Regions from separate parts of the Pseudarthrobacter sp. 1G09 genome, predicted to be linked through region 1. Evidence: predicted binding sites of a transcription regulator. Region 1 holds the regulator's gene; each other region holds the start of a gene.
The links. The regulator LexA, encoded in region 1, represses DNA repair genes until DNA is damaged. The targets are predictions, from matches to a motif close to TCGAACANNTGTTCGA.
Positions count from the first base shown of each region.

Region 2: ruvA (Holliday junction branch migration protein RuvA) is a predicted target of LexA. The motif match lies at 7,426-7,441, and genes of this name have one in related genera.
Region 3: ACP3TD_RS11215 (DUF6504 family protein) is a predicted target of LexA. The motif match lies at 1,674-1,689, and genes of this name have one in related genera.

Region 1 covers NZ_CP188306.1:1,752,251-1,761,925, forward strand. Annotated here, with positions in the region: gene dapF (diaminopimelate epimerase) at 1-455, shown strand, start outside; gene ACP3TD_RS08105 (class I SAM-dependent methyltransferase) at 427-1,050, opposite strand; gene hflX (GTPase HflX) at 1,502-3,073, shown strand; gene ACP3TD_RS08115 (ATP-dependent DNA helicase) at 3,066-5,123, shown strand; gene lexA (transcriptional repressor LexA) at 5,223-5,972, opposite strand; gene ACP3TD_RS08125 (LysM peptidoglycan-binding domain-containing protein) at 6,300-6,749, shown strand; gene ACP3TD_RS08130 (histidinol-phosphate transaminase) at 6,884-8,002, shown strand; gene hisB (imidazoleglycerol-phosphate dehydratase HisB) at 8,064-8,690, shown strand; gene hisH (imidazole glycerol phosphate synthase subunit HisH) at 8,687-9,436, shown strand; gene ACP3TD_RS08145 (hypothetical protein) at 9,437-9,595, shown strand.
Region 2 covers NZ_CP188306.1:2,418,525-2,428,199, forward strand. Annotated here, with positions in the region: gene ACP3TD_RS11125 (RelA/SpoT family protein) at 1-1,969, opposite strand, end outside; gene secF (protein translocase subunit SecF) at 2,131-3,147, opposite strand; gene secD (protein translocase subunit SecD) at 3,147-4,904, opposite strand; gene yajC (preprotein translocase subunit YajC) at 4,998-5,438, opposite strand; gene ruvB (Holliday junction branch migration DNA helicase RuvB) at 5,647-6,732, opposite strand; gene ruvA (Holliday junction branch migration protein RuvA) at 6,725-7,366, opposite strand; gene ruvC (crossover junction endodeoxyribonuclease RuvC) at 7,467-8,045, opposite strand; gene ACP3TD_RS11160 (YebC/PmpR family DNA-binding transcriptional regulator) at 8,111-8,866, opposite strand; gene pdxT (pyridoxal 5'-phosphate synthase glutaminase subunit PdxT) at 8,870-9,580, opposite strand; gene ACP3TD_RS11170 (MurT ligase domain-containing protein) at 9,671-9,675, shown strand, end outside.
Region 3 covers NZ_CP188306.1:2,434,138-2,443,812, reverse strand. Annotated here, with positions in the region: gene ACP3TD_RS11235 (SOS response-associated peptidase) at 1-353, shown strand, start outside; gene ACP3TD_RS11230 (VOC family protein) at 377-799, opposite strand; gene ACP3TD_RS11225 (chorismate mutase) at 819-1,142, shown strand; gene ACP3TD_RS11220 (hypothetical protein) at 1,194-1,583, opposite strand; gene ACP3TD_RS11215 (DUF6504 family protein) at 1,733-2,080, shown strand; gene ACP3TD_RS11210 (DNA polymerase III subunit alpha) at 2,077-5,562, shown strand; gene thrS (threonine--tRNA ligase) at 5,691-7,700, shown strand; gene ACP3TD_RS11200 (HIT family protein) at 7,717-8,304, shown strand; gene pgsA (phosphatidylinositol phosphate synthase) at 8,294-8,923, shown strand; gene pdxS (pyridoxal 5'-phosphate synthase lyase subunit PdxS) at 9,063-9,675, shown strand, end outside.

The DNA of each region.
Region 1 (9,675 bases):
CCATGGACTCGCTGGTGACCGCCGAAGGCCTGGAGGTCCCGCGCCCGGCCCTCTCGGTCAGCATGGGCAACCCGCATACCGTGGTTGCCCTCGCCGAACTGGCCGAGCTTGAATCAACCCGCCTCTACACCGCCCCTGCCGTGGAACCGGTCCCGGCCAACGGAACCAACGTGGAATTCGTGGTGCCGTCCGAGCCGCTGGTCCTCGATGGCATCGGCTCCGTCACCATGCGGGTCCACGAACGCGGGGTGGGGGAGACGCAGTCCTGCGGCACGGGAGCCTGCGCCGCCGCCGTCGCAATCCGCCACTGGGCCGGGGCCGGAGCCCCGGACGCCTGGCGCGTGAACGTTCCGGGCGGAGTGGTGGGCGTTAAGTTCTTCGCAGGCCCCGGCGGCCACGAGCATGTGGAGCTCAGCGGCCCGGCCGTTATTGTGGCGTCTGGGACGCTTTCCTGACTTTCAGTACGCGGAACGATTTCGACGTTGACTCCCGCGTCACCGTGAAGGATGCGTCGAGTTCTGCCGCCAGCCAGCGCTGCAGCGAATCCGAACCCAGGTTCTTCTGGACCACCAGGTAGGCAGTCCCTCCCGGAGCCAGCCGCGGCAGCCACAGTTTCAGCAGGGAGTGCAGCTCATCCTTGCCGATCCGGATGGGCGGGTTCGACCAGATGGTGTCGAACCGCACCCCGGGATCCACGGCCTCCGGCGTGCTCGCTGCAACATTGGACAGGCCCAGCGCCGCGGCGTTCCCGTTGGTCAGGGCAATGCAGCGTTCGTTCACATCCACGGCGTAGACCTGCGCATGGGGTGCCTTCAGGGCCATCGTCAGGGCGATGGGACCCCAGCCGCAGCCGATATCCAGGAGGTTGCCGGTAGCAGCAGGTGCGGGAACCTCCGCCAGCAGCACGGCGGTTCCCTTATCGATTCCGTCCGGGCTGAAGATGCCGTTCGAGGTCTGCAGCGTCCGCGTTTCTCCGGCGAGTTCCACCGTCAGCGGTTTCCGGGTGAAGGGGCCGGCGGGCGATGCGCTGAAATAGTGTGCGGACTCCATAACTGGCCAGAGTAGTTCCCCCCGCAGCGTAATGGGAAACCGCGCCATGGCGCCTCTGCTACTCTTGACAGCATGTTCTTGATCTTCGAGTAGCCGGCATGGGCACTTGCCCGTCCCGCTACCTTGTCCGCGGTGTCCACTCCCGCCAGCGAATCTGCCCACAGCGACGCAGGCTTTCCGCCTCCGCTTGTGCACCGGACCAAACTCCACCGTTTGCTCCGGACGCCGGACAACACTCGAAGCTTGATCCGCTCTTTGCTTCCTGCCGTGATGCCGGTCCCAAACCGTTCCGCCGCTTTTCCCTCGCGGCGCCCACGCTGCCGTGGCATTGTTGCCCGGCTGCCAGTACAGGAGACTCTGCATGACCGCAGCCCCTCAGCCCAGCGCGAATACTTCACCAGATTCCACCGAACGGCACTATTCTGGAAATGCCGAAACTTCAAAGGAGACCATGACCAGCCAGCCCAACACCGGATCCGATCCAGCGTCCCAGGATATGAGTCCTGCGGAGATCCAAGCTGTTATCGACAGGATCCTCGCCAAGGACGTACCGGCCAGCTCCAGGACGTCCGGCGGTGCCGGCGACGCGAAGGCGGTCCTCGGCAAGGCCCAGGCCATCTCCCACCTGGACGACGAGCACTCTGAATACGACGGCGACCAGCAGGACCTCGAAGAGCGGCGCGCCCTGCGCCGCACGGCGGGCCTTTCCACCGAGCTCGAAGACGTTACCGAGGTCGAATACCGCCAGCTGCGGCTGGAGCGCGTGGTCCTTGCCGGACTGTGGTCCGAAGGCACCCTGGCCGACGCCGAGAACTCCCTGCGGGAACTCGCAGCCCTGGCAGAGACCGCCGGCTCGGAAGTGCTGGACGGCCTCGTGCAGCGCCGTGCCAAGCCGGACCCCGGCACGTTCCTGGGCTCGGGCAAGGCGCAGGAGCTCAAGGACATTGTCATGTCCACGGGAGCCGACACGGTGGTGGTCGATGCCGAGCTGGCACCGTCCCAGCGGCGTGGGCTGGAAGACATCGTCAAGGTCAAGGTAATCGACCGCACCGGGCTCATCCTGGACATTTTCGCGCAGCATGCCAAGAGCCGTGAAGGCAAGGCCCAGGTTGAGCTGGCGCAGCTCGAGTACCTGCTTCCGCGCCTGCGCGGCTGGGGCGACTCGATGTCCCGCCAGGCAGGTGGCCAGGTGGGCGGTGCCGCCGCCGGCATGGGCTCGCGCGGTCCCGGTGAGACGAAGATCGAACTGGACCGCCGCCGGATCCGTACGCGGATGGCCAAGTTGCGGCGCGAAATCGCTGCGATGAAGCCTGCCCGGGAAACCAAGCGCGCCAACCGTCGTCGTAATGAAGTGCCGTCCGTAGCAATTGCGGGCTACACGAACGCTGGAAAGTCGTCCCTGCTCAACAGGTTGACCGATGCCGGGGTGCTGGTGGAGAACGCCCTGTTCGCCACGCTGGACCCCACCATCCGGAAAGCCGAGACATCTGACGGCCTGGGTTACACGCTGGCCGACACCGTGGGCTTCGTCCGGTCCCTCCCCACCCAGCTGGTGGAGGCCTTCCGATCCACGTTGGAGGAAGTGGCCGATTCCGACCTCATCCTGCATGTGGTGGATGCGTCCCACCCGGATCCTGAAGGCCAGATCGCCGCTGTGCGGAAGGTCTTCGGCGAGGTTGACGCCCGCAAGATCCCGGAGATCATCGTCCTGAACAAGGCCGACGCCGCCGATCCCTTCGTGGTGGAACGGCTAAAGCAGCGTGAACCGCGCCATGTGGTGGTTTCGGCGCGCACGGGCGAGGGAATCGCAGAACTGCTAAAGACCATCAGCGATTCGATTCCGCGTCCCGGGGTCCAACTGGAGCTCCTTATCCCGTACAACCGGGGCGACCTGATCAGCAAGCTGCACGACTCCGACGCGGAGATCATCAGCATGGACCATGTCGAGGCCGGAACCCGGGCGGTGGTGAAGGTCCGCGAGGGCCTGGCCGCCGAACTGGAATCCTTTGCCGTTAATGCCTGAGGCTGTGGCAACTGAATCCAAGGAAACGGCCGGCGGGCAGCTCGTCATCGAGCTGCTCGACCGGGCCGTTTCCGCCATGGGCGGCCAAAGCCGCTCCGGGCAGCATGAGATGGCGCGGCAGGTGGCACAGGCCATCGAAACCGGAAACCACCTGCTGGTGCAGGCCGGGACCGGTACCGGAAAGTCGCTGGCATACCTGATCCCGCTGATCGCCCATGCTCTTGAAAGCAACAAGCCGGCGCTGGTGTCCACGGCCACCCTTGCCCTGCAGACGCAGATTGTGGGCAGGGACCTGCCACGGCTCCTCAAAGCCATCACCCCGGCCCTCGACCGGCCCGTCAAGGTGGCGCTGGTCAAGGGCCGGTCCAATTACGTGTGCCGGCACAAGCTGGAAGGCGGGTTTCCCTCAGAGGAACCCTCCGAGGGGCAGCTCTTCTCCCTCGGAGAGGACACCAGCGTGCCGCACTTCGCCGCAGCTGCCGGCGGGCCGCAGTCCCAGCTCGGAAAGGAAGTGGTCCGGCTCCGGGAATGGGCGGAAAAGACTTCCACAGGAGACCGGGATGAACTCCTGCCCGGCGTGACAGACCGCGCCTGGAAGCAGGTTTCGGTGACGTCCATGGAGTGCCTGGGCTCCCAGAAATGCCCCCTGGCCGAGGAATGCTTCAGCGAGCTGGCCCGCCAGGACGCTGCCGAGGCCGACGTCGTGGTGACCAACCATGCCATGCTCGCAGTCAGCGCGTTCGAGGGACTCGCGGTGCTGCCGGAGTACGACGTTGTGGTGGTGGATGAGGCCCACGAGCTGCAGGACCGGGTTACCGGTGCAGTGTCCGGCCAGCTCTCCGTCGCCATGGTCCACGCCGCTGCCTCAGGCGCCCGCAAACACACGGCGATCACCGTGGACGCGCTCAACGCCGCCGCGGCGAACCTGGAGCTGGCCCTTGCCGGCGTCCCAAGCGGGCTGCTCCCCAACGGACTGAACGACGAACAGCTCGACTGCGTGGACCAGCTGCGCGAGGCCTGCAGGGCGGCGCTGTCCGACTCCAAAGGAGACAGCAGCAACACGGCCGACGGCGGCAGACAACTTGCGCGTTCACGCCTGATGCTCATCCTCGAACTGTCCGAACGGCTTTTGGCGGCAAAGGAGAACCGCGAGGTCGTGTGGATCTCGCGCGCCGGAACCTTCGACCCCGGCCAGGGCTATACCCAACCTGACGACAGTGCTCCTGCGCTGGTCAATATCGCGCCGTTGTCCGTGGCCGGGAGGCTCCGTGAAGGGCTCTTCGCCGGGCATACAGTGGTCCTGACGTCCGCAACCCTGGCCATCGGTTCTGCCTTCGAGCCCGCCGCCGGGGGATTGGGCCTGGTGGGCGAAGGGGCGCCCGCCTGGACCGGGATCGACGTCGGCTCGCCGTTCGACTATCCCAAGCAGGGAATCCTGTACGTGGCCGGGCACCTGCCCAAGCCGGGCCGTGGTGCGTCACCCGAATCGCTTGCAGAGCTGGAGGCACTCATCCGCGCCTCGAACGGCGGGGCGCTGTGCCTGTTCTCCTCACGGAGGGCAGCCGAAGAGGCGGCCGAAGCCCTCCGGCCCAAGCTGGGCATGACGGTCCTGTGCCAGGGCGACTCCACCATGACGGCCCTCGTCAAGCAGTTCGCCGACGAACCGGATACGTGCCTGTTCGGCACCATGTCGCTCTGGCAGGGCGTTGACGTCCCAGGAATTTCCTGCCGCCTGGTGGTCATCGACCGGATCCCCTTCCCGCGCCCGGACGACCCCCTCATGACCGCCCGCTCCCGGGCCGTGGCACAGGCAGGCGGCAACGGCTTCATGTCCGTCTCGGCCACGCATGCCGCCATCCGGCTGGCCCAGGGCGCCGGCAGGCTGATCCGCTCCACCGGCGACAAAGGTGTGGTGGCGGTCCTCGATTCCCGCCTGGCCACGGAACGCTACGCAGGGTTCCTGCGCGGAGCCCTGCCGCCCTTCTGGGCCACGACGGACCGCACGACGGCGATCGCGGCCTTGGAGAGGCTGGCCGGGGAAACGCCGTAGGCACCACCCGACAATGCCAACAAGGAAGGCGCCGTTCCCCGGAACGGCGCCTTCCTTAGTGGCTGGACTGCTGTGGCCCGTTGTTGACATGTGGCCCCGCTACAGCGAGCGGAGGACCGAAACCACCTTGCCCATGATGGTGGCATGGTCGCCAAGGATCGGTTCGTACTGCGTGTTCTGGGGCAGCAGCCACGTGTGGCCGTCCCGCTGGCGGAATGTCTTGACCGTGGCTTCGTCGTCCAGGAGCGCTGCGACAATGTCGCCGTTCGCGGCATCGGCCTGGCGCCGGACCACCACCCAGTCGCCGTCGCAGATGGCGGCGTCCACCATGGAATCACCGGCCACCTTCAGCATGAACAGTTCGCCCTGGCCCACCAGCTGGCGGGGGAGCGGCATAACGTCTTCCACCACCTGGTCCGCGAGGATGGGGCCGCCGGCGGCAATGCGGCCGACGAGGGGCACCATGGCCGTGTCCAGCGCGGTGGGCAACTCCGTGACCGACGCCGTGATGCCCGTGGAGGCCGCAGCCGAGGGTTCCGCTGCCTGCCTGGCCACCTTGCCGGCGGTCCCGCCGTCGAGGGTCAGCGGCATCAGGACTTCCATGGCCCGCGGCCGCTTCGGATCACGCCGCAGGTAGCCCAGCTTTTCCAGCTGCGAGAGCTGGTGGGTGACGCTCGAGAGGCTGGCCAGCCCAACGGTGTCCCCAATCTCGCGCATGGACGGCGGGTAGCCGTTGACATTGACCGAACGCTGGATGGTCTCGAGGATTTTCTTCTGCCGCGGCGTCAAGCCCTTGGCTGTCCTTTTCGGCTGCGAGGTCGACCTGCCCCCGGTGGCTGCTGCTGCCATGTTCGCCGTTGCCTTTCGGTTGCCACCGGGCTTTCAACTGCACCGGACTAAGTGTTCCCGCCGTCAATGTCAGACCCTGCTGATCAACTTCAGGAGTGGATGTTCCTGCCTCCAAACGTAGGTCAGCCACATGGCTTTTTCAAACATTTGTTCTAGCGAGTCTCGACATTGTTCGTCCATAGGTGCTAAAACTGAATCAAGCAGTATTCGAATATGTGTTCTAACAGGCGGGTAGCCGTTCGAACACGGAGCCGGTCAGGCAGCACCATGGGGCGGCACCAGCAGGCAACACCAACAGACGCAGTACGGTCCAGGAGGGCTAAGGTCATGTCAGCTACATCCGCTTTCAGGTCACACGGTTTCGACGTTCACGGCAACGGTGCCCGGTCTCAGCAGGCGGCGCGGGAAGGCCAGGTGCCGGTCCAGCGGAATTCTGCCCGTGGACACCGCGGCCAGGTGCCGCTGCCACCACTGCGCCTCACGCGGCGGGGCAAGGTTGTCCTGATCGGGATTCCCCTGGTGCTGCTGGCAGCGCTCCTGCTGTCACTCGCCGGCTTCTTCAATTCCCCGGCCAAGGCCTCCGACTCCGCAGCGGACCTCACGGTGACCCCCACCGTCACGGTCACCGTGCAGCCGGGTGAATCGCTGTGGGGGATCGCCTCCGACCTTGCGCCGGAGCGGGACGCCAGGGACGTCGTGGCAGATATCGTGCAGCTCAACAACCTGTCCGCCGGGAAGATTCTCCCGGGACAGCAGCTGTACATCCCCACGCGCTAGGAATGGTTCGCGGCACGTCTCGCCGGCTGAATCGAAGTCCCGGAATAGCGGGTTGCCGCCCAGAGCGGACCTTGCATGGGCAGGCGTGGACCGTCACATTTTCGGGCGACCGCACCTCCCACTAAACTGTTCAGGTGAATGACCAGCTTGAACGCCTGAACCGGCTTCCCCTCCGCAGCAACCTCCGGGGCATCACGCCCTACGGTGCCCCGCAGCTGGATGTCCCCATCCTCCTTAACGTCAACGAGAACACCCATGGTGTCCCGGCTGACGTCACAGCCGCCATCACGGCGGCGGTCGCCGAGGCTGCCACCGGCCTGAACCGCTACCCGGACCGGGAGTTCACCGAGCTCCGCAAGGCCCTTGCCGAGTATCTTGGCCACGGCCTCGACGAGGCTAACGTATGGGCAGCAAACGGCTCCAACGAAGTGCTCCAGCAGATCCTCCAGGCATTCGGCGGTCCGGGCCGCACGGCGCTGGGCTTCCCGCCCACGTACTCCATGTACCCCCTGCTTGCCAGCGGCACGGACACCGGCTACATCAAGGGCGAGCGTGAGGACGGGTACGGCCTCAGCGCCGACTCGGCCGCCCGCCAGGTCCGGGAACTGAAGCCCAACATCGTTTTCCTGTGCTCACCGAACAACCCCACCGGCACCGGCCTCGGGCTGGACGTGGTGGAAGCGGTCTACGAAGCCGGCGCCGGGAGCCAGGCCATCGTGATTGTGGATGAGGCCTACCACGAGTTTGCCCACGACGGCACACCCAGCGCCCTGACGCTGCTGCCCGGGCGGGAGCGGCTGATCGTTTCCCGCACCATGAGCAAGGCATTCGCGCTGGCCGGCGCCCGGCTCGGATACATGGCAGCCGCCCCGGAAGTAACCGACGCGCTGCGACTGGTCCGGCTGCCGTACCACCTGTCGGCCATCACCCAGGCAACCGCCCTGGCGGCCCTGCAGCACCGCGAAGCCCTCATGGCTGACGTCGAGGACATCAAGAAGCAGCGCGACCGCATCGTGTCGGAGCTGACCCGCATGGGCCTCAAGCCGGCGGCGTCAGACTCCAACTACGTCTTCTTCGGCGGACTGGAGAATCCGCACCAGGTCTGGCAGGAACTGCTGGACGCCGGTGTGCTGATCCGCGACGTCGGTATCCCGGGGCACCTGCGGGTCACTGCCGGCACTGAGACGGAAACCACAGCCTTCCTCACCTCCCTGGAAAGCATCCTTGCCAGCCAGCCGGCCCTTCCCGCCTAGACTTGAAGAACCGGCGCTGGACGCCCTGACCACCCCTTCCTGCCACAAAGGACACCTGACCATGACTTCCACCGGACCGAACGCGGCCGCAGCCCGGACCGCACGCATGGAGCGTGCCACCAGCGAGTCGTCCGTGCTCGTGGAAATCAACCTGGACGGTACCGGCGTCTCGGATATCGACACTTCCGTGCCGTTCTACGACCACATGCTCACGGCACTGTGCAAGCACTCGCTGATCGACATGACGGTCAAAGCCACGGGGGACACCCACATCGACGTCCACCACACGGTGGAGGACGTTGCCATCACCTTCGGCGAGGTGCTTCGGACCGCCCTGGGCAACAAGGCCGGCATCCGCCGGTTTGGCGAAGCCACCGTGCCGCTGGACGAGGCCCTGGCCAACGCCGTGGTGGACGTCTCCGGACGCCCCTACCTGGTGCACGGCGGCGAGCCCGCCGGCCAGGAATACCACCTGATCGGCGGCCACTTCACTGGCTCCCTCACCCGCCACGTCTTTGAGGCCATCACCCTGCACGCCGGCATCTGCCTGCACATGAACGTCATCGCCGGACGGGACCCCCACCACATTGTGGAAGCCCAGTTCAAGGCGTTCGCCCGTGCCCTGCGTGCAGCCGTGGAACCCGATCCCCGGGTTGAGGGCATTCCGTCCACCAAGGGTGCCCTGTGAGCGGCCAGATCCTGAAGGACGGCGCCATCATCAACCCGTCCGCATCAGTCAAGCCCGCCTCCCCGGAGGGCAAGCCCACCGTCACGGTGCTGGACTACGGTTCAGGCAACGTCCGGTCCGCCGTGCGCGCCCTCGAGCGGGCCGGCGCAGAGGTCATCCTCAGCGCCAAGCCCGAGGATGTCCTGAACGCGGACGGCCTGGTGGTTCCGGGCGTCGGCGCCTTCGAGACGGTCATGCGCGAGCTCAAAGCCGTGGATGGCATCAGGCTCATCGGCCGCCGGGTGGCCGGCGGACGCCCCGTCCTGGGGATCTGCGTGGGCCTCCAGGTACTTTTCGAGGCCGGCGTCGAGCATGGCACCGAGGCTGAGGGCATCGGCGAATGGCCAGGAAAAGTCGAGCTGCTGCCGGCCGACGTCGTTCCGCACATGGGCTGGAACACCGTCAAGGTGCCGGAGGGCTCAAAGCTCTTCGCCGGAGTGGAAGGCGAGCGGTTCTACTTCGTCCATTCCTACGGCGTGCAGGAATGGAACTTCGACGTCATCCAGCCGCTGATGGCCCCTCCGCTGGTGACGTGGTCCGAACACGGCGCACCCTTTATCGCCGCCGTCGAAAACGGGCCGCTGTGCGCCACGCAGTTCCACCCTGAGAAGTCAGGCGATGCCGGCGCACGGCTGCTGCGCAACTGGGTGGACGCGCTGCGCCGGCCCACGGAAACCGGCAGCGGCGACGCTGCCGGCGGCGCCTGAATGTGGTCCATCGTCCTGATGGGACTGGCCGGCCTGCTGGTGGGCGGTGCCCTGTCCTTCCGGCAGCAGCACAAGCCCCTGTGGACCCAGGTTTCGTTCTATGTCCTGGCAGCCATGTCCCTGCTCGCCGCCTACCTGCTGACCCTCCCGGCCGGTTGACCGGCGGCCTGGCCAAAGAGTCCGGCCACTGACGCGCGCCGGCACTGTGCCGGCGGCCCGACACCCCCCACAACACCAAG
Region 2 (9,675 bases), 670 kb from region 1:
CCCACACATCTCCCACACCGCGGACCACAACACCGGAATCGGAGAAGCGGGCCTTGGTGACCTGGGTGGGAATGCTGACTTCGCTGATGTCGTCGTCAGCGTTTTCGGTGCCGCCGAGGCTTTCGACGAGCTTCTCCATGACGGACTGCGCGGACGTGTGGCCGTCTCCCACCCCGGCGTACAGGCCGGAAATGTCCACGTACTTGAATTCTTCGGCAACGGCGGCCAGGGCCTCGTGCGTCATTAGCCGCTGCAGCGGAAGGTTCTGCTTCCGCATGGCACGGGTCAGCAGTTCCTTCCCGCGGTCAATCGCTTCTTCGCGGCGTTCCTTGCTGAACCACTGGCGGATCTTGTTCCGTGCCCTGGCGCTCTTGACGAAGTGTTGCCAGTCCTGGCTGGGCCCCGCGCCTTCAGCTTTGGAGGTGAAGATTTCCACCCAGTCGCCGTGGTTGAGTTCACTGTTGAGGGGAACCAGTTTTCCGTTGACGCGGGCACCGATGGTGCGGTGCCCAACCTCGGTGTGGACCGCGTAGGCGAAGTCCACCGGTGTGGACCCGGCAGGCAGCGCCATGACCTCGCCCTTGGGCGTGAAGACGAAGACTTCGCGGGCGTTGATCTCGAATCGGAGCGAATCGAGGAATTCGCCCGGATCGGAGGTCTCCTGCTGCCAGTCAACCAGGGAACGCAGCCACCCCATGTCGCCGTCCCGGGGGCTCCCGGGGCCCACCGCCGTACGGTTGGGCTGGTCCTTGTACTTCCAGTGCGCCGCCACGCCGTACTCTGCGCGGCGGTGCATTTCATGGGTGCGGATCTGGATTTCCACGGGCTTGCCGCCGGGGCCGATGACCGTGGTGTGCAGGGACTGGTACATGTTGAACTTGGGCATCGCAATGTAGTCCTTGAACCTGCCGGGCAGCGGGTTCCAGCGCGAGTGCATGGTGCCAAGTGCGGCGTAGCAGTCCCGGACGGAGTCAACGAGGACCCGGACGCCCATGAGGTCGTTGATGTCGTCGAAGTCCTTGTCCCGGACAATCATCTTCTGGTAGATCGAGTAATAGTGCTTCGGACGGCCCGTGATGGTCGCCTTGATCTTGGCCGTGCGGAGGTCGTCGGTGATCTGGTCGCGGATGACGCCCAGGCTCTTCTCACGCTCCGGGGTCCTGTCCCCCACCATCCGGACAATCTCCTCGTAGACCTTCGGATACAGCGCTGCGAAGGACAGGTCTTCGAGTTCCCACTTGATGGTGTTCATGCCCAGGCGGTGTGCCAGCGGCGCGAAGATTTCGAGTGTTTCGCGGGCCTTGCGGGCGGACGATTCGGCGGAGACGAACCGCCAGGTCCTGGCGTTGTGCAACCGGTCCGCGAGCTTGATCATGAGCACCCGGATGTCCTTGGCCATGGCGACCACCATTTTGCGGACGGTCTCCGACTGTGCCGCTTCGCCGAAGCTGACCTTGTCCAGTTTGGTCACGCCGTCCACCAGCATGGCCACTTCGGGACCGAAATCACGCTTCAGGTCCGCCAGGGTGTAAGGGGTGTCCTCAACGGTGTCGTGCAGGAGTGCTGCGGCGAGGGTGGTCCCGCTCAAACCGAGTTCGGCAAGAATGGTGGCCACCGCCACCGGGTGCGTGATGTAGGGGTCGCCACTCTTGCGTTTCTGGCCCCGGTGGCTGCGCTCAGCAACGTCGAACGCGCGCTGGATGAGGTCGAAGTCCTCTTTGGGGTTGTTGGCCCGGACGGTGCGCAGCAGCGGCTCAAGGATGGGTGAGTAGGTGGCGGCGCCGCGGCCGGTCAGGCGGGCCAGCCTCGAACGGGTGCGCTCCCTGCGGCCGGGGAACGTGGCGCGGGTGCCGGAGTTGTCCACCGGCACCAAGGAACCGGGGCGCGCCGATGCAGCCACCCCGGTATGGCCACCGGTGGAATTGTTTTCTCCCTGAGCCGTTGGCACCGACGCCGAACGTTCTTCCAATGAAGCACCCCTCACCACCGTCTTAATTACCTCAGTCTATTCCTCAGGACGCAGAGATTTATAACCGGGACACTTAAACGACCACGGGCCGGACAGCGTGATTTCCACACTGTCCGGCCCCTGGACGGGAACACCGGCAGGACCGGCGCACGTTGCATCAATCAGGCCTGGGCAGGCTCCGCTGAAGCATTGCGCTCGGCGGCGCTGCTGCGGCGCTGCTCCACGCGCCGGGCCTGCTTGACCAGGTCCGGTTCATTCTGCCGCAGCCAGGCGTACATCGGCGCCGCCACGAAGATCGTGGCGGCCGTACCGATCAGGATTCCCACGAACAGTGCCAGCGACAGGTCACGCAGGGTTCCCGCGCCCAGCAGGCCGGCACCGATGAACAGGATGGCGCCCACCGGGAGGATCGCCACCATCATGGTGTTGATGGAACGCACCAGCGTCTGGTTCACGGCCAGGTTGACTTCCTCAGCGAACGTGCGGCGGGTTGAGGAGTCAATCTCCGCCGTGTTCTCACGGATCTTGTCGAAGACCACCACGGTGTCGTAGAGGGAGTAGCTGAGCACCGTCAGGAACCCGATGATGGCGGACGGTGTCACTTCAAAGTCGCTGAGGGCATAGACCCCGGCGGTGATGAACATGGTGACTAGCATGCCGGCGAGAGCCGAAACGGACATCTTCCACGTGCGGAAGTACAAGGCCATCAGCACCGCAGCCAGGAGGACGAACACCACCAGGCCGATCAGGGCCTGCTTGGTGACATCGGCCCCCCAGGTGGGTCCCACGAAGGTGGAGGTAACCTCGTTCTCGGTTACGCCGTATGCGGTGTGCAGGCCTTCCTTGATGCGCAGCGTCTCGTCGTCCGTGAGCTTGTCCGTCTGGATGCGCATGGTAGTTCCGGCCACGTTGGCCACACGCGGAATGCTGCCGGCCACAACGTCCGTGACGGCCTTCTCCCCCACTGTGGCGTCCGTCGTCTTGACGTTGGAGACGGTGAATTCCGAGCCGCCCCGGAACTCGATGCCCAGGTTGAACCCGCCCTTGGCCACCGGGATGATGATGGACAGCGCCACACCCGCCAGCGCGATGAGGAACCAGATCTTCTTGGATCCCACGAATTCGTAGGAGCGCTTCCCGGTGTAGAGCTCATTGCCGAAATTGGCGAAGCCTGACATTACTTGTTCTCCTTCGCAGCGGTCTTCGAGGAACCGGCGAGCTGTTCCTGCTTCTCCGCCAGCCGCCGTTCGGCAATGGTCATCCTGCGTTCCGCTTCTGCGGCGGCTCCCGCGTTCTTGGCACGGACGTTGGCCGGACGGTCTTCGGGGGTCCGGATACTGCCCGCACCGCGGTACAGCGGTACGGCGCCGAGGCGCTTGGGGTCGAGCCCGGAGAACCGGTGGCCTTCGCCAAAGAAGCGCGTCCGCGCCAGCAGCTGCAGCGTCGGGTGGGTAAACATGAAGACCACGATGAGGTCGGCGATGGCGGTCAGGCCGAGCGTGAAGGCGAAGCCCCGCACGTTGCCTACGGCGACGAAGTAGAGGACCAGCGCCGCCAGCAGGTTGACGGCCTTGGAGGCAAGCACGGTGCGCTTGGCCCGCTTCCAGCCGTTCTCGACGGCGGAGACCAGGCCGCGTCCTTCGCGCAGCTCATCGCGGATACGTTCGAAGTAGACGATGAACGAGTCAGCCGTCTGGCCGATGGCCACGATGATGCCCGCAACACCGGCCAGGGACAGCCGGTAATTTTCCGTCCAGCCCAGGATCGCGATGGCCAGGTACGTCAGGACGCCTGCCACCACCAGCGACGCGATGGTCACGAAGCCCAGGGCCCGGTACTGGAAGAGCGAATAGACCACCACCAGGAGCAGCCCAATGAGGCCGGCCAGCAGTCCCATGCGCAACTGCTCGCCGCCCAGGGTGGCCGAGATCTGCTGTTCACTCTGGATTTCGAAGCTGATGGGCAGGGCACCGAAGCGCAGCTGGTCCGACAGTGCCTTCGCCGTCTGCTCGGTGAAGCCGCCCGTGATCTGCGGACGGCCGTCCGTGATGACAGCCAGTGAACGGGGAGCGGAAATGACCTGGTCGTCGAGGACGATGGCGAACTGTGCCTTGGGATCGTTGCCCGATTCGCCGCCGGCGGCCACGTAGAACTGGTTGAGGCGCTCGGTGACCTCCTTGAACTTCGCGGTGCCTTCCTCGTTGAACTGGATGTTGACGGCCCAGTCGTTGGTGACGGCTCCCTGGGCGCCCTGCTGCAGCTGGAACGAGGAAGTGACGATGTTGCTGCCCTTCACCTCGACCGGCCCGAGGATGTACTTGATGGCCGGGCTCTGGTCCGTCGCCGGTTCACAGGTGACCAGCGGCTTGGTCGGATCAGAACGCTCTGCCTTCTCGGCTGAAGCGTTGTCGCAGTCCAAGGCTTCGAACTCGCGGTAGATTTCCGGCGTGATCCAGTTGATGTCGCTGCTGTTGGCGGGCGCTGCCGTTGGCTTCGGCAGCTGATCTTCGGGTGCCCGCGACTCTTCGGGAACAGCAGCTCCGGCTCCGTTCAGGAGCACGGGCCGGAAGTTCATGTCCGCGGATGCCTGGATCAGGTCGCGGGTGGCAGTTGACGGCGTGCCCGGGAGGCTCACCACCACGTTGCGGCCCGACTGCGTGCTGATTTCGGCTTCGGCCACGCCGGAACCGTCGACGCGCTGGCGGATGATCGCCACGGCCTGGTTCAGCTGTTCTTCGTTGATGTCAGAACCGCCCTCGACCTTCGGCGCCAGGATCATCTGGGTACCGCCTTCGAGGTCAAGTGCCAGCTTGGGCGACCAGCTTGCCTGTCCGGCGGCGGTGCCGGCGGCCAGGACGGCGGTCAACGCGGCGATGATTACGCCCAGCCAGACCAGGACCCTGAGGCCGGGTTTCTTGGGGCCAGTTCGTGCCATTGTCGATCTTTCTCTTATTCACGGAGGAACCGCCGGTGCGCAGGTGCACCGGCGGTTGTCCGCAGCGGTAGAGGGGTTAAGGTGCCGGAAGGGCTAGCTGTCCTTCTTGCCCTCATCGTTGAGGCGCTTCAGGGTCTCGTCCGGGGTCTCAGCCGGGAACGCGGTGGTCTCAGCGGCAGTGGCCGGCGCAGCCGTGGTGCCGGCCGTGGTGCCCGCCGCCTCCGGAGCGGTCAGGGACGAAGCATCGTCCGGTACGGCGGGAGCAGCTGCTTCCGGCGCCACCGCCGGTTCCATCACCTTGGTGACGGACTGCCGATGCACGGTGGCCAGGTTGCCCGGAGAGAGTTCCAGGGTGACCTTGTTTTCGGCCTCATCAATGTCCACGATCCGGCCGAAGAGGCCGAAGCTGGTCATGACGTCGACGCCGGGGCCGAACTTCGACTGGAGCTCCGCCTGCTGCTGCTGCGTCTTCTTGTTCCGGCGGAACATCATGAAGATGAATACGCCGAGCATGACGAACAGGAGAATTGACATTGGATCCAAGGGGAATTCCGTTCTTTGTGGTACCTGGCTGGTTTTCCGGCAGCGCCGGACTTTGTCTGTGCCGGGCGGAACAGTCATGGAAGCCGATCCCTGACGGACCTCCTGCACCGGCGGCGCGGCCGATAGGCCATGCGCACAACAAAGACCCGAACGTGCCGAGCGTCATACCAGTCTAAGGGGAAAAGCTGGAGGGAGCCTGTTATTGGCTCTCCGGGGCCCAGTCCCCCGTGACCTCGGCACCCGTTTCGCGGTCAAAAAGATCCAGCTGTTCCTGGCCGAACACGCCTGCAGGGATGGCGTAGCCCAGGTGTGTCCAGGCCGGCGCCATGGCGATGCGGCCCCGCGGGGTGCGGCCCAGGAGCCCTTCGCGGACGAGGAAAGGCTCCGCGACAGTCTCCACTGTTTCGGTTTCTTCGCCGACGGCGATCGCCAGCGTGGAGAGCCCCACTGGCCCTCCGCCGAACTTGGTGATGAGGGCCTCGAGGACGGAACGGTCCAGTCGGTCGAGCCCCTTCTTGTCCACTTCATACATGTCGAGCGCCGCCGACGCGGAGCGGGCATCGATCTGGTCTACACCATGGACCAGGGCCCAGTCGCGCACGCGGCGGAGCAGCCGGTTGGCGATTCGGGGCGTTCCGCGGGACCGGCCGGCGATCTCGCTGAAGCCGGCAGAATTGACCTTCAGGTCCAGCAGGCCGGCAGAGCGCCGCAGCACAAGTTCGAGTTCCGGAACCGAGTAAAACTCCAGATGGCCGGTGAAACCGAAGCGGTCCCGCAGCGGGCCGGGAAGCAGCCCGGCCCGGGTAGTGGCACCCACCAGTGTGAAGGGGGGAAGTTCCAGCGGGATGGCAGTGGCACCCGCGCCCTTGCCCACCACGATGTCCACACGGAAATCCTCCATAGCCATGTAGAGCATCTCTTCAGCCGGCCTGGACATGCGGTGGATTTCGTCGAGGAAGAGGACTTCGCCCTCGGACAGCGAGGACAGGATGGCGGCGAGGTCTCCGGCGTGCTGGATGGCGGGGCCGCTGCTGATGCGCAACGGGGCGTTCATTTCCGCCGCCACAATCATGGCAAGGGTGGTCTTACCGAGACCCGGAGGACCCGAGAAGAGCACATGGTCGGCGCTGCGGCCGCGCATTCGGGACGCCTTCAGGACCAGGGACAGCTGCTTCCGCACGCGGTGCTGGCCCACGAAGTCGTCCAGGTTCTTGGGGCGGAGTGCGGCTTCGATGGCGCGTTCCTCCGGCTCCTCCCCCGCTGCCACCAGTGACGGTTCAGCCACGGCTGCCTACGCGGTTGCCCGCCCGCGCGCCGTCCTGGCCGAGCCAGCGGAGGGTGGTCCGGAGGATCTCCGGGACGTTGCCGCGGAAGGAAACTTCGGGCTCGTCCGCCAGTGCCTTCTCGATGCTCGACGACGCGTCCTTTTCGGACCAGCCCAGGCTGGTCATGGCGGCGACCACCTGCGGCTTCCAGTTGGCCTCCGCCGCGGTGGTGGCGGCAGCGGGAGCCGTACCGTGCGGAACGAGCTTGCCGGCCAGTTCAAGGACAATCCGCCCCGCCACCTTCGGGCCGATCCCGGGAACCTTGGTGAAGGTCTTGTTGTCGCCGGTATGCGCGGCAACGCGGATCGCCTCAGGATCGTGGACCGCCAAGACGGCCAGTGCGAGGCGCGGACCCACCCCGCTCACACTCAGCAGGACGTCGAAAACTTCACGTTCGTCGTCGTCCGCAAAACCAAACAGCGTCAACGAGTCTTCGCGGACGATCAGGGAGGTGAAGACCTTTCCCTCTTCGCCCACGTGAAGCCCGCTGAGGGTCTGCGGGGTGGCGTAGACGCTCATGCCCGCACCGTTCAAGTCGATGACGGCCGTGGACAGGCCTACGTGCGCTACGGTTCCGCGGAGGAAACTGATCAAGGCCTGGCTCCTGCTTGTGCTGCCGGCCTGCCGCCTGGCAAGAGGCGGAGCCCGGTTATCCGAACATATTTACTAATACCCTAGCAAGCTGCAGGGACATTCAGCGTGCGCGGCGCGCCTTCGCTTCGGCCTCGGCCCAGGCCTGCTGGGCCGGTGTCAGCGCCGAACTGCCCGGACCGGTGGTGGAAACCGGGGCCCCGCTTCCGGCGCGCCAGGCGTGCGTGATGGCCAGTGCCAGGGCGTCCGCGGCATCGGCCGGACGGGGCGGGGCGTCGAGGCGGAGGATCTTGGTGACCAGCTTGGTCACAGCGTCCTTGTTCGACGTGCCGCTGCCCGTAACGGCGGCCTTGACCTCCGACGGCGTATGGAGCGCCACCGGGATCCCGCGCCGCGCAGCTGCCGCAATCACCACGCCGGACGCCTGCGCCACACCCATCACGGTGCTGACGTTGAGTTGCGAGAAGACGCGTTCGACGGCGAGCACCTGGGGCTCGTAGCGGTCCAGCCATTCGTCGATGGCCAGCGCAATCACGAGCAGACGCTGGTCCAGGGATTCGTCGGGCGAGGTTCCGACGACGCCGACGGCCACCATGGTGGCCCGCCGGTTCCGCTCGACGTCCACCACCCCGATGCCGCAGCGGGTCAGCCCGGGGTCCACGCCCAGGACACGGAGTGTCATGGAGATGGATTGAGTCGCGATAGGGTGTGCTGCGACGGGCGCAGGTCAGCAGGCAAAGCCGCCGGTCACTCTGATTCCAGGGCGGCCTGGACCTCGTCGCTGAAATCGGCGTTGCTGTAGACGTTCTGGACGTCGTCGAGCTCCTCGAGGGCGTCGGCCAGCTTCATGAACTTCCGCGCTCCGTCGACGTCCAGCCCCACCTGCATGGACGGAACGAACTCCACTTCATCGGTGTCGTACTCGATGCCGGCGTCCTTAAGGGCTTCGCGGATGGCCGGAAGGTCGCCCGGTTCGGAGTGGATCTCGAAGGATTCGCCGTTGTCCTTGACCTCTTCGGCGCCGGCGTCCAGGACGGCCATGAGGACGTCGTCTTCGGCCAGGCCGTTCTTGGGCAGGTTCACCACGCCCTTGCGGTTGAACAGGTAGCTGACGGAACCGGGATCGGCGATGGTGCCGCCGTTGCGGGAGATGGCGAGGCGGACCTCGGATGCCGCCCGGTTCTTGTTGTCGGTGAGGCACTCGATCAGCAGGGCGGAACCCTGCGGGCCGCGGGCTTCGTACATGATTTCGGTGTAGTCCACCACTTCGCCGGTGAGCCCGGCGCCGCGCTTGATGGCGCGGTCGATGTTGTCGTTGGGGACCGAAGTCTTCTTCGCCTTGGTGACCGCCAGTTCAAGGCCGGGGTTACCGGCCAGGTCCGGTCCGCCCATGCGGGCAGCAACTTCGATGTTCTTGATCAGCTTGGCGAAGGACTTTGCACGGCGGCTGTCAATGATCGCCTTTTTGTGCTTGGTAGTCGCCCATTTGGAGTGGCCTGACATGCTTTACGCTTCTCCTCTGATCATGCGGATAAAAAGTTCGTGTACGCGTTTCTCCCCGGTCACTTCCGGATGGAAGGAGGTGGCCAGCAGCCGGCCGGAACGCACTGCGACAATTCTAGCGGCCCCGGGCAGCCCGGCGGTGTGGGACGCATGTTCCGGATCGGCCGGTTCAACCTGGGCCAGGATTTCCACGCCGGGGCCTACGCGCTCCACCCACGGTCCGCGAATAAAAACGGCATGGACCGGAGCCACACCGGCGTCGGTGGCGCTGAACTCCAGGCCCTTGAAATCCAGGTCCGTCTCGAAGGACTCGCGCTGGCGTCCGAAAGCGTTGCGGCGGACCGTCATGTCCAGCCCGCCGAATGTCTGCTGGGGGGCACCCGAAAGGTCCGTGGCGGGGTCGGCAATGTCCGAGGCCAGCAGGATCATGCCCGCGCAGGAACCGTAGACCGGCAGTCCGCCGGCGATGCGTTCACGCAGCGGCTGGTCCAGCCCGAAAGCCCTCGCGAGCTTGTCAATGGCCGTGGACTCGCCGCCGGGAATGATGAGCCCGTCCAGGCCCTCGAGTTCCTGGGGACGCCGGACGCTGACCCCCTCGGCACCGGATTCCGCGGCGGCACGGAGGTGCTCGCGAAAGTCGCCCTGGAGCGCCAGGACGCCGATCCGAAGGCCCGAGCCCACGCGTGCGGGATCGGCGGAAAGGGTATTTGTCATCGTCCCAGCATACGGGCACCGCTGATGTCCGCCCGGCCGGGCGGGTCACACTCCGGCGGTTCCATGCCGCGGCTGGGATATATTCGGACAATGCC
Region 3 (9,675 bases), 680 kb from region 1:
TCGCAGGCCTCTATGAATGGTGGCGCGATCCGTCCGTGCCGGCGGGCGAGCCCGGCCAGTGGTTGCTTTCCACGTCCATCCTGACGGCGGACACCCCGCCGCCGGGCTCCGAATCAACCGTGTTCGGGAAACTGACTGCACTCCATGACCGGGTGCCGCTGCCCATGGACAGGGACACCATGCAGGCCTGGCTTGATCCGCAGGCTGATGACGCCGCCGCCCTGGTGGACATGGTGCGGTCCGGGGTCAAGGATGTGGCCGCTGACTGGCACGTGGAGTCCGTGGGCAAAGAGGTGGGCAACGTCCGTAACAATGGTCCGGAGCTCATCCGGCCGGTGGAGGCCCTCTTCTAGCAGCCCGGACCGCCGACCGGAACTCAGACGGTGACCATCCCGTCGTCGTCCACTGCCCAGGTGGGGTTGTACGCAACTTCCCAGCGGAAGCCATCGGGATCGGAGAAGTACCCCGTGTAGCCGCCCCACGGCTGGGTGACCGGTTCGCCGGTAACTGTAGCCCCGGCGGCCTTCGCCTCGTCCAGGACCCGGTCCACCTCATCGGCGGCGTGCACGTTATGGCTCAAGGTGATGCAGGGAACCGGTCCGGGAGCGTCCACCCCGGCCTCGGCGTGCATCTGGCCTGCATCCCACAGGGAAAGCACCAGCCCGTGGTTGGCCTGGATGAAAACCACTTCGCCGGGGACCTCCCGGTGCACGGGCCACCCGAGACCGTCGACATAGAAGGCCCGGGAGGCCGGAACACTGCGGACACCTAGCGAGATGAAGTCGACTCTGGGTTGCATGCTTCGATACTGTCAGAAGATGGCAACAATTCAAGGAAACGACCGGGATGCACTGGCCGACAAGGAACAGCTCGCCGCAGTCCGAATTGCCGTGGATGAGGTGGACGACCAGATCGTCACCCTCATTGCGCGCCGCGAACGCCTGATCAGGATCGCCGGTACCCTCAAGGGTGACGACGCCGAGGTCCGCGCCCCGGACCGCGTGGAGAAAATCATCCAGCATGTCCGCTCGGCAGCTGAGCGGAAGGACATCGACCCGGACATCGTGGAGGCGACGTACCGGGCCATGATCTCCGGATTCATCGAACTGGAGCTCCGGGTCCACCATGAAGACAACGGCTGACCCGCCCGGGTCACCCCTCCCTACCCTGCAGCTGCAACGCTGCGGGGAACCCTAGAGGTTTTCGTCCACCTTCACGCCGGACTGGAAGTCCCTTCCGTCAGCCTCGCTGAAGCCTGTCATCACATGGCCTTTGCCGAGGCCATTGATTGCGGCCATGGGGAAGTTTCCTGTGATGGTGCTGCCTGAATGGCTGACGCCGCCCAGGTCATAGTTCTCCTCACAGTTCTGTTCGTGGTTAAACGAAAAGAAGGCTATGGCCTCCCCGTTCATGAATTCAATGCCCAGCCGGCGCTGGGATGAGTAGTCCGGACTCGCCGCCACAAGACCCACCACGTAGGCGCCGGAACCGGGGATGTTGCCGTCTATATCGAAAGTGGCCACCAGCGTGGAGTCCTGTGCCTTGATGCTGACTTGTTTGAGGAGTGCGTCAGAGGTGCTCATGCACCCATCCTGCTACCTGCCGAACTGTCAGTCCACCCCCTGAACCACGATTCTATGCATTGGGTGGAGCCGGGCGTAGACTGGAGTTATTCGAACACATATTCGAATATTTTCCCCAGTTTGCAGTACCAGCCAGTCCCGGAGGCGCCATGGGCATGTTCAGCGAATCAGTTGATGTCGCCTGCACCCCCGACGGCCTTCCCCAGAGCCTTGTATGGGCCGGGGGTACCTATGACATCTGCGCCGAACCCCTTCGATGGTACGAACGCCGCCAATGGTGGGCTGAGGAAAGCAGGGTTCCCTTGGGGAGCGGTCCCGGGATGGTGGATCACGAAATTTGGCGGATCCAGGTCCTGCCCCAGGCTTCGCCAGGACGTCGCCCCGGCATGGAAAGCCAGCCCATGGAACCACTCACGCTTGACCTCACCCGGCACATCCGCAGCGGCAGGTGGCGGCTGCTGCGCATCCACGACGCCCTTCGACCCAGAACAGCATGAGTTTTACGCACCTGCATGTCTCAACCGCCTTCAGCGCGCACTATGGAGTCTCCTGGCCGGAGGAATTGGCCCAGGCCGCAGCTGACGACGGCGCCTCCGCGCTGGCCTGTACAGACCGCGACGGGTTATACGGCACCATCAAGCACCTCAAGGCCTGCATGGCCGCGGGGATCGACCCCATCGTTGGGGTGGACCTTGCGGTGCTGGACGACGACGGTGATCGCCGTACCGAGGTCGCCGGACGGGTTGTGGTGCTCGCCAAGGGACACAACAACGGTACCGGCTACAGGGCGCTGTGCCGGCTGATCTCAGATGCCCATTCCCGGACGTCCGGCAAAGCCGGGGGTACCATCCCCGTGGCCGTTACCCGGGCAGAACTGGCCTCAAGGACCCTCGACCCCCAAACGCTCAAACCAGTCCTGGTGGTCCTCATCGGGCCAGACTCCGACGTGGGGCGTGCCATGGGCGGAAGGCGGTACCTGCGTCCGCGCACCCTGTTCAAGCAATGGCTCGATGCCATGCCCGCAGGGACAGTGGTGGCAGAGATAGTTTCCCAGCTCAGCGCTCCCGGGTCACCCCTGAGCACCGCCCACGCGGTAAGGATGCTTCGACTCGCCGAAGAACACCGTGTTCCTGCCGTCCTCACCAATGCCGTCAGGTATTGCGGAGCTGACGGAGCCCCCACCGCCGACGTCCTCGACTCCGCACGCACGCTCAAATCCCTTCCCGAACTGGCCGGCGAACCCCTCCTGCAGCCCACCGGCCAGGGATGGCTGAAAACCTCAGGCCACATGCGACGGCTTGCCCAGGAAGTCATTTCCGCGGCAGGCTACGGCACCGCAGACCTCACGCAGCTCCTTGCGCAGACCGAGGCACTCGCCGATGCCTGCCGGATCGATCCTGCCAGTGACATGGGGTGGAAGCAGCCGGTTGTTCCGGAAGCGTCCATCATCGGGATCAACCAGGACCCCGCCCTGGAACTGGTCCAGCGGTGCCATGCCGGAATCGCCAGGCGCTTCCCGGGGATTACCGGTACCGCTGAGCAAACCATGCTCACCAGGCTCGAGCATGAGCTGAGGATCATCCGCAACCTCAACTTCTCCTCCTACTTCCTGACGGTGGCTGAAGTCTCCAGGATGATCCAGGACATGGGAGTCCGCGCCGCAGCCAGGGGCTCGGGTGCATCCAGCCTGGTCAACTACCTGATTGACGTCAGCCAGGTAAATCCGCTGCAGCATGACCTGATCTTTGAGCGTTTCCTGTCCCAGGACAGGGCCACCCTGCCGGATATCGACATCGACGTCGAAAGTGCCGAACGCCACAACGTCTACCGCAAAATCTTCGAACGGTTCGGGGCTGAGCGGGTCACGTTGATGAGCATGCAAAACGGATACCGGGCCAGGGGAGCAGTACGCGACGCAGGCCTCGCCCTTGGCATGGACGGCGACGAGGTGGGGGAGATCGCCAAGCAGCTGTGGCGCTTTTCCGCAGGGAAATTCCGGGAAGCGCTTCAGGAAAAACCTGAACTGCGCGAATTCGCCGGCCGTGTGGAACAACGGGACACGGACGGCAACCAGCAACTGGATCTCCTGGTGGACCTGACTGAGCGCCTTGACCGGCTGCCCCGCCATATCTCCATGCACCCCTGTGGAGTGATCCTGGGTGACGCCACACTGCTGGACCGCACCCCGGTCCAGCCCAGCGGGTTGGGGTTGCCCATGAGCCAGTTCGACAAACATGACATGGATCCCATGGGCATGCTGAAGCTTGATGTCCTGGGCGTCCGGATGCAGAGCGCCATGGCGTTTGCCGTCCGTGAAATCATCCGGATCCATCCCTCCAAGAGTGACGTTGTGGCAGCCGGGCACCATGCTCCCGGCCCGAAAGGGGCCGGCCCTGACTACATTGCCGCCAACGGCCGGATCGATCTCAATGCTGTTCCGCTGGACGACGAAGCCACGTTCGAACTCATCAGGAGTACCCATACTCTCGGATGTTTTCAGATCGAGTCTCCCGGCCAGCGGGAACTGATCGGCAAAATGGCACCCCGGGAATTCAACGACCTCATCATCGACATCTCCCTGTTCCGGCCGGGGCCCATGAAATCAGACATGGTCCGGCCCTTCCTGGAGCACCGGCACGGGTTCGCACCCGAGGTATATCCCCACCCGGACCTCAAGCCAGTACTCGCCGAAACCCACGGGGTCACGGTGTTCCATGAACAGATCCTCAAGACCTTCGACGTCATGACCCACTGCGGGCTTGCCCGTGCCGACGAGTTCCGCCGGGCCCTGGGCAATGAAAACCGCGAACCCGCTGTGGAGGAGTTCTTCCGAAAGGCAGCCCGTGCCGAAGGGTACGCCCCTGAGGTGGTGGACAAAGTATGGGGAACCCTGAAGGCCTTTGGAAGCTTCGGGTTCTGCAAGGCCCACGGCGCCGCCTTTGCAGTTCCCACGTACCAGTCCGCCTGGCTCAAAACGCACCACCCGGAGGCGTTCCTGGCTGGGCTGTGGGAACACGACCCCGGCATGTACCCCAAACGGTTGCTGGTAGCTGAAGCGCGGCGCCTGGGCATCCCCATCCTTCCGCTGGACATCAACCGGAGTAAGGACGAATACCGGGTGGAGCGGATCCTGTCAGGAGCCGATTCCGGAAAGCTGGGGATACGGCTCAGCCTGAAAGGCATTTACGGGCTTTCGGGAACTGAACTGAAAAGGATCGTCGCAGGTCAGCCTTTTGACTCGCTCGCAGACCTTCGGTCGCGTTCCAGGATCAGCAAGCCCAGCATCAAGCGGCTTGCCCAGCTTGGTGCGTTCGATTCCCTCCACCGGGAGGCAGGAGGAACTGCCAACCGGGCCGACCTCGTCCAGCACCTGCAACAACTCCAGGTCACAGGAAGCCGGAAGGGCACCGACGTGCTCGAAGGGCAGCTGTCCTTCCCGCTGGGCGATATTGAGTTGCGCAACGTCAAACCCGGGCTGCCCCAACCCACCCTGGTGGAAACCGTCCGGGCTGAACTCGACCTGATGGCTGTGGATGTGAGCACCCACCTGATGGACAGCCACCGCCCAATCCTGGAAAGGCTGGGCGTCACCACGGCCAACAAGCTGTTGGGACTGCGGAACGGAACCGAAGTGCTGGTGGCCGGAGTCCGGGTAGCCACCCAGACGCCGCCGATGCGTGGGGGCCGGCGGGTGGTGTTCATCAGCATCGACGACGGTACCGGCTGCATCGATTCAGTGTTCTTCCACGAAGCCCAGGAAAGCGCCGGCCCGCTCCTGTTCGGTACCCGGATGCTGCTGATCCGGGGCACCACCCGCAGGACCGGCCCGCGGGGAATCAGCCTGAGCGCCAGCATGGCCTGGGACCTCGGCAAACCCGAAACGCTGCCGTTCCCGCCGTCGGAAACTTCCTTCCAGGACGTGGCGCACCCGCTGGACGGCATTGCCAGGAGCCTTGCCATCACCGGTTTCAACGGCTGACATCGGCTATCACGCTGCCGTGTGCCGCGTTGGTCGGCCCTCCGCCGAACCGATAGCATTGACGGTGGCTGGCTGTGGTCCCCGTACGCCACAAGCTATGAAGCCTCAACTTTGAATAGGAGACACCCGTGTCAGATGCCCAGCAGATCACCCTTCTCGTCGATGGCGAAGAGACAAAGGTGACTACCGGGACAACCGGTGCGGAACTCTTCTTTGAGCGCCGCGATGTTGTCGTGGCCCGCGTCAATGGCGAACTCAAGGACCTGGACCAGGAACTGCCCGAAGGTGCCGAGGTTGAAGGCGTCACCATCGAATCCCCGGACGGACTGAACGTCCTGCGCCACTCCACCGCCCACGTTATGGCCCAGGCCGTCCAGCAGCTGCGCCCCGACGCCAAGCTCGGCATCGGCCCCTACATCACCGATGGCTTCTACTTCGACTTCGACGTCGCTGAACCGTTCACCCCCGAGGACCTCAAAACCCTCGAGAAGATGATGCAGAAGATCATCAACCAGAACCAGAAGTTCGTCCGCCGCGTTGTTAGCGAGGACGAAGCCCGCGAAGCGATGAAGAACGAGCCCTACAAGCTTGAGCTGCTGGGCAAGAAGAACGAAGCCGCCGAGGCCGGCGAAGGCGTGAACGTCGAGGTCGGCGCCGGCGACATCACCATCTACGACAACGTTGAGCGCAAGGAGGGCACCACTGTCTGGTGCGACCTTTGCCGTGGCCCGCACCTTCCCAACACCAAGCTCATTTCCAACGCCTTCGCCCTGACGCGTTCCTCTTCCGCCTACTGGCTGGGCAACCAGAAGAACCAGCAGCTGCAGCGCATCTACGGCACCGCCTGGCCCACCAAGGACGCCCTCAAGGCTTACCAGGAACGTATCGCCGAGGCTGAACGCCGTGACCACCGCAAGCTCGGTTCCGAGCTGGACCTGTTCTCCTTCCCGGATGAGCTGGGCTCAGGCCTACCCGTGTTCCACCCCAAGGGCGGCATCATCCGCAAGGAGATGGAGGACTACTCCCGCCAGCGGCATGTGGAGGCCGGCTACGAGTTCGTCTACACCCCGCACATCACCAAGGGCCACCTGTACGAAGTTTCCGGGCACCTGGACTGGTACAAGGAGGGCATGTTCCCGGCGATGCACGTCGACGCCGAGCTCAACGAGGACGGCACTGTCCGCAAGCCCGGCCAGGACTATTACCTGAAGCCGATGAACTGCCCCATGCACAACCTGATCTTCCGTTCGCGGGGCCGCTCCTACCGCGAGCTTCCGCTGCGCCTGTTTGAGTTCGGGTCTGTCTACCGGTACGAGAAGTCCGGCGTGGTCCACGGCCTGACCCGCGTCCGTGGGATGACACAGGACGATGCCCACATCTACTGCACCCGCGAGCAGATGAAGGACGAGCTCACCAAGACGCTCACCTTCGTCCTGGACCTGCTCAAGGACTACGGCCTCAACGACTTCTACCTGGAGCTCTCCACAAAGGACCCGGAGAAGTATGTGGGCGAGGACGCTGCGTGGGAGGAAGCCACCCGCACCCTGGCCGAAGTGGCCCAGGAATCGGGATTGGAACTGGTGCCGGATCCGGGTGGAGCCGCGTTCTACGGCCCCAAGATCTCCGTGCAGGCCAAGGACGCCCTGGGCCGCACCTGGCAGATGTCCACCATCCAGCTGGACTTCAACCTGCCTGAACGCTTCGAACTCGAATTCCAGGCTGCGGACGGCAGCCGGCAGCGTCCCGTGATGATCCACCGTGCACTTTTCGGCTCGGTGGAGCGGTTCATGGGCGTCCTCACCGAACACTACGCCGGCGCCTTCCCGGCATGGCTGGCACCCGTCCAGGTGGTGGGCATCCCGGTGGCCGAAACCTTCAACGAGTACATGTTCGACGTCGTCGACCAGCTGAAGGCGGCCGGTATCCGTGCGGAGGTGGACACCTCCTCGGACCGTTTCCCGAAGAAGATCCGGACCGCCAGTAAGGACAAGATCCCGTTCGTGCTGATCGCCGGCGGAGACGACGCCGAAGCCGGCGCGGTTTCGTTCCGGTTCCGGGACGGCAGCCAGGACAACGGCGTGCCGGTGGCAGAGGCTGTCAAGCGGATCACCGAAGCCGTCCGTAACCGGACCAGCTAGCGAACGGAACAGCACCGTGGAGGAGAACACAGGTGCCGGGTATCCAGGGGATGCCGGTGTAACCGACGACTTTGCCCTGGCCGGTGTCCCGGACGCTTTCCAGCGCCTGTGGACTCCGCACCGGATGGCCTACATCAAGGGCGGGCAGCACCAGTTCAAGAATGAGAATGACTGCCCGTTCTGTGTGGGCCCGGGCCGAACCGACGAGGACGCCCTCATCGTGTACCGGGGGAAAACCTGCTACGTCGTGCTGAATCTTTTTCCGTACAACCCCGGGCACCTGCTGGTCTGCCCGTACCGGCATGTACCGGACTACACGGACCTGACGGTGGAGGAAACTGCCGAATTCGCCGACCTGACCCAGACGGCGATGCGCGTCCTGCGCAAGGTGTCCAACCCGGGCGGATTCAACCTGGGCATGAACCAGGGTGTGGTGGGCGGTGCCGGTATCGCCGCCCACCTGCACCAGCACATTGTTCCGCGCTGGGGCGGCGACGGGAACTTCTTCCCCATCATTGCCCAGACCAAGGCCATTACGCAGACCCTCGATGAGGTCCGGCAGATGGTGGCCGACGCCTGGCCCGGGGAGACTGATGCTGAATAGGCACGCCCGCGGTTTCTTTACCGCGCTTTTCACCCCGCTGGCCCGCTGGCTGCTGCGCCTGGGTGTCTCGCCCGACGCCGTGACAGTCATCGGAACCGCGGGCGTCGCGTTGGGCGCCCTGGTGTTCTATCCTCTCGGGCAACTGTTCTGGGGCACGGTCTTCATCACGGCCTTCATCTTTTCCGATGTCCTGGACGGCATCATGGCCCGCATGCAGGACGTCAAGAGCCGCTGGGGCAATTTCCTGGACTCCACCCTGGACCGCGTCGCGGACGGCGCGCTCTTCGCCGGGCTGGCGGTGTGGTTCTTCACGGGCGGGCAAAATGCTGCCATCGCCGTGGCGGCCATGGTCTGCCTGGTCCTGGGCATGGTGGTCTCCTATGCCCGGGCCAAAGCCGAGTCCCTGGGGTACACAGCAAATGTCGGCATCGCGGAGCGGGCCGAGCGGCTCGTCTCCGTCCTGGTGATCACTGGGCTCACCGGGCTGGGACTGCCGTCGGTGGTGCTCCTCGTGACACTGGTGCTGCTGGCGCTGGCGAGCTTCACGACGATCGTCCAGCGTGTTTCTTCGGTCCGCCGGCAGGCACTGGCACAACCGCTTCCCGCGGACGAAGCGTAATTGCCGCGGCTGGCCGCCGGGGGACTACTATAAGGATTGCCCGGTCAATGGACCCGGCAATCCGTGTGTGTACAGTCCGGCATCAGCATGCCCGCCTGCACACGCGGCGAAGATCGTCTATCTACCCATAGGGGTTTTTGTGTCTACACCAGATGTAAGCAACGAGGCCGGTTCGTCCGCGAACAGCGTCACGGGCAGCAACCGCGTGAAGCGCGGCATGGCTGAGATGCTCAAGGGCGGCGTCATCATGGACGTCGTCAACGTTGAACAGGCCCGCATCGCCGAAGACGCCGGTGCTGTTGCAGTCATGGCCCTGGAACGCGTTCCGGCCGATATCCGCGCCCAGGGCGGCGTGTCGCGCATGTCCGATCCGGACATGATCGACGCCATCATCGATGCCGTGTCCATTCCGGTCATGGCGAAGGCCCGCATCGGCCACTTCGTTGAGGCCCAGGTCCTGCAGTCCCTCGGTGTGGACTACATTGACGAGTCCGAGGTCCTGACCCCGGCCGACTACGTCAACCACATCGACAAGTGGAACTTCAAGGTTCCCTTCGTCTGTGGCGCCACCAACCTTGGTGAGGCGCTGCGCCGCATCAACGAGGGCGCGGCGATGATCCGGTCCAAGGGCGAGGCCGGCACCGGCGATGTTTCCAACGCCACCGGCCACATGCGCCAGATCCGCGCCGAGATCGCCAAGCTTGCCGCACTGCCCGAGGACGAGCTGTACGTCGCGGCCAAGGAACTGCAGG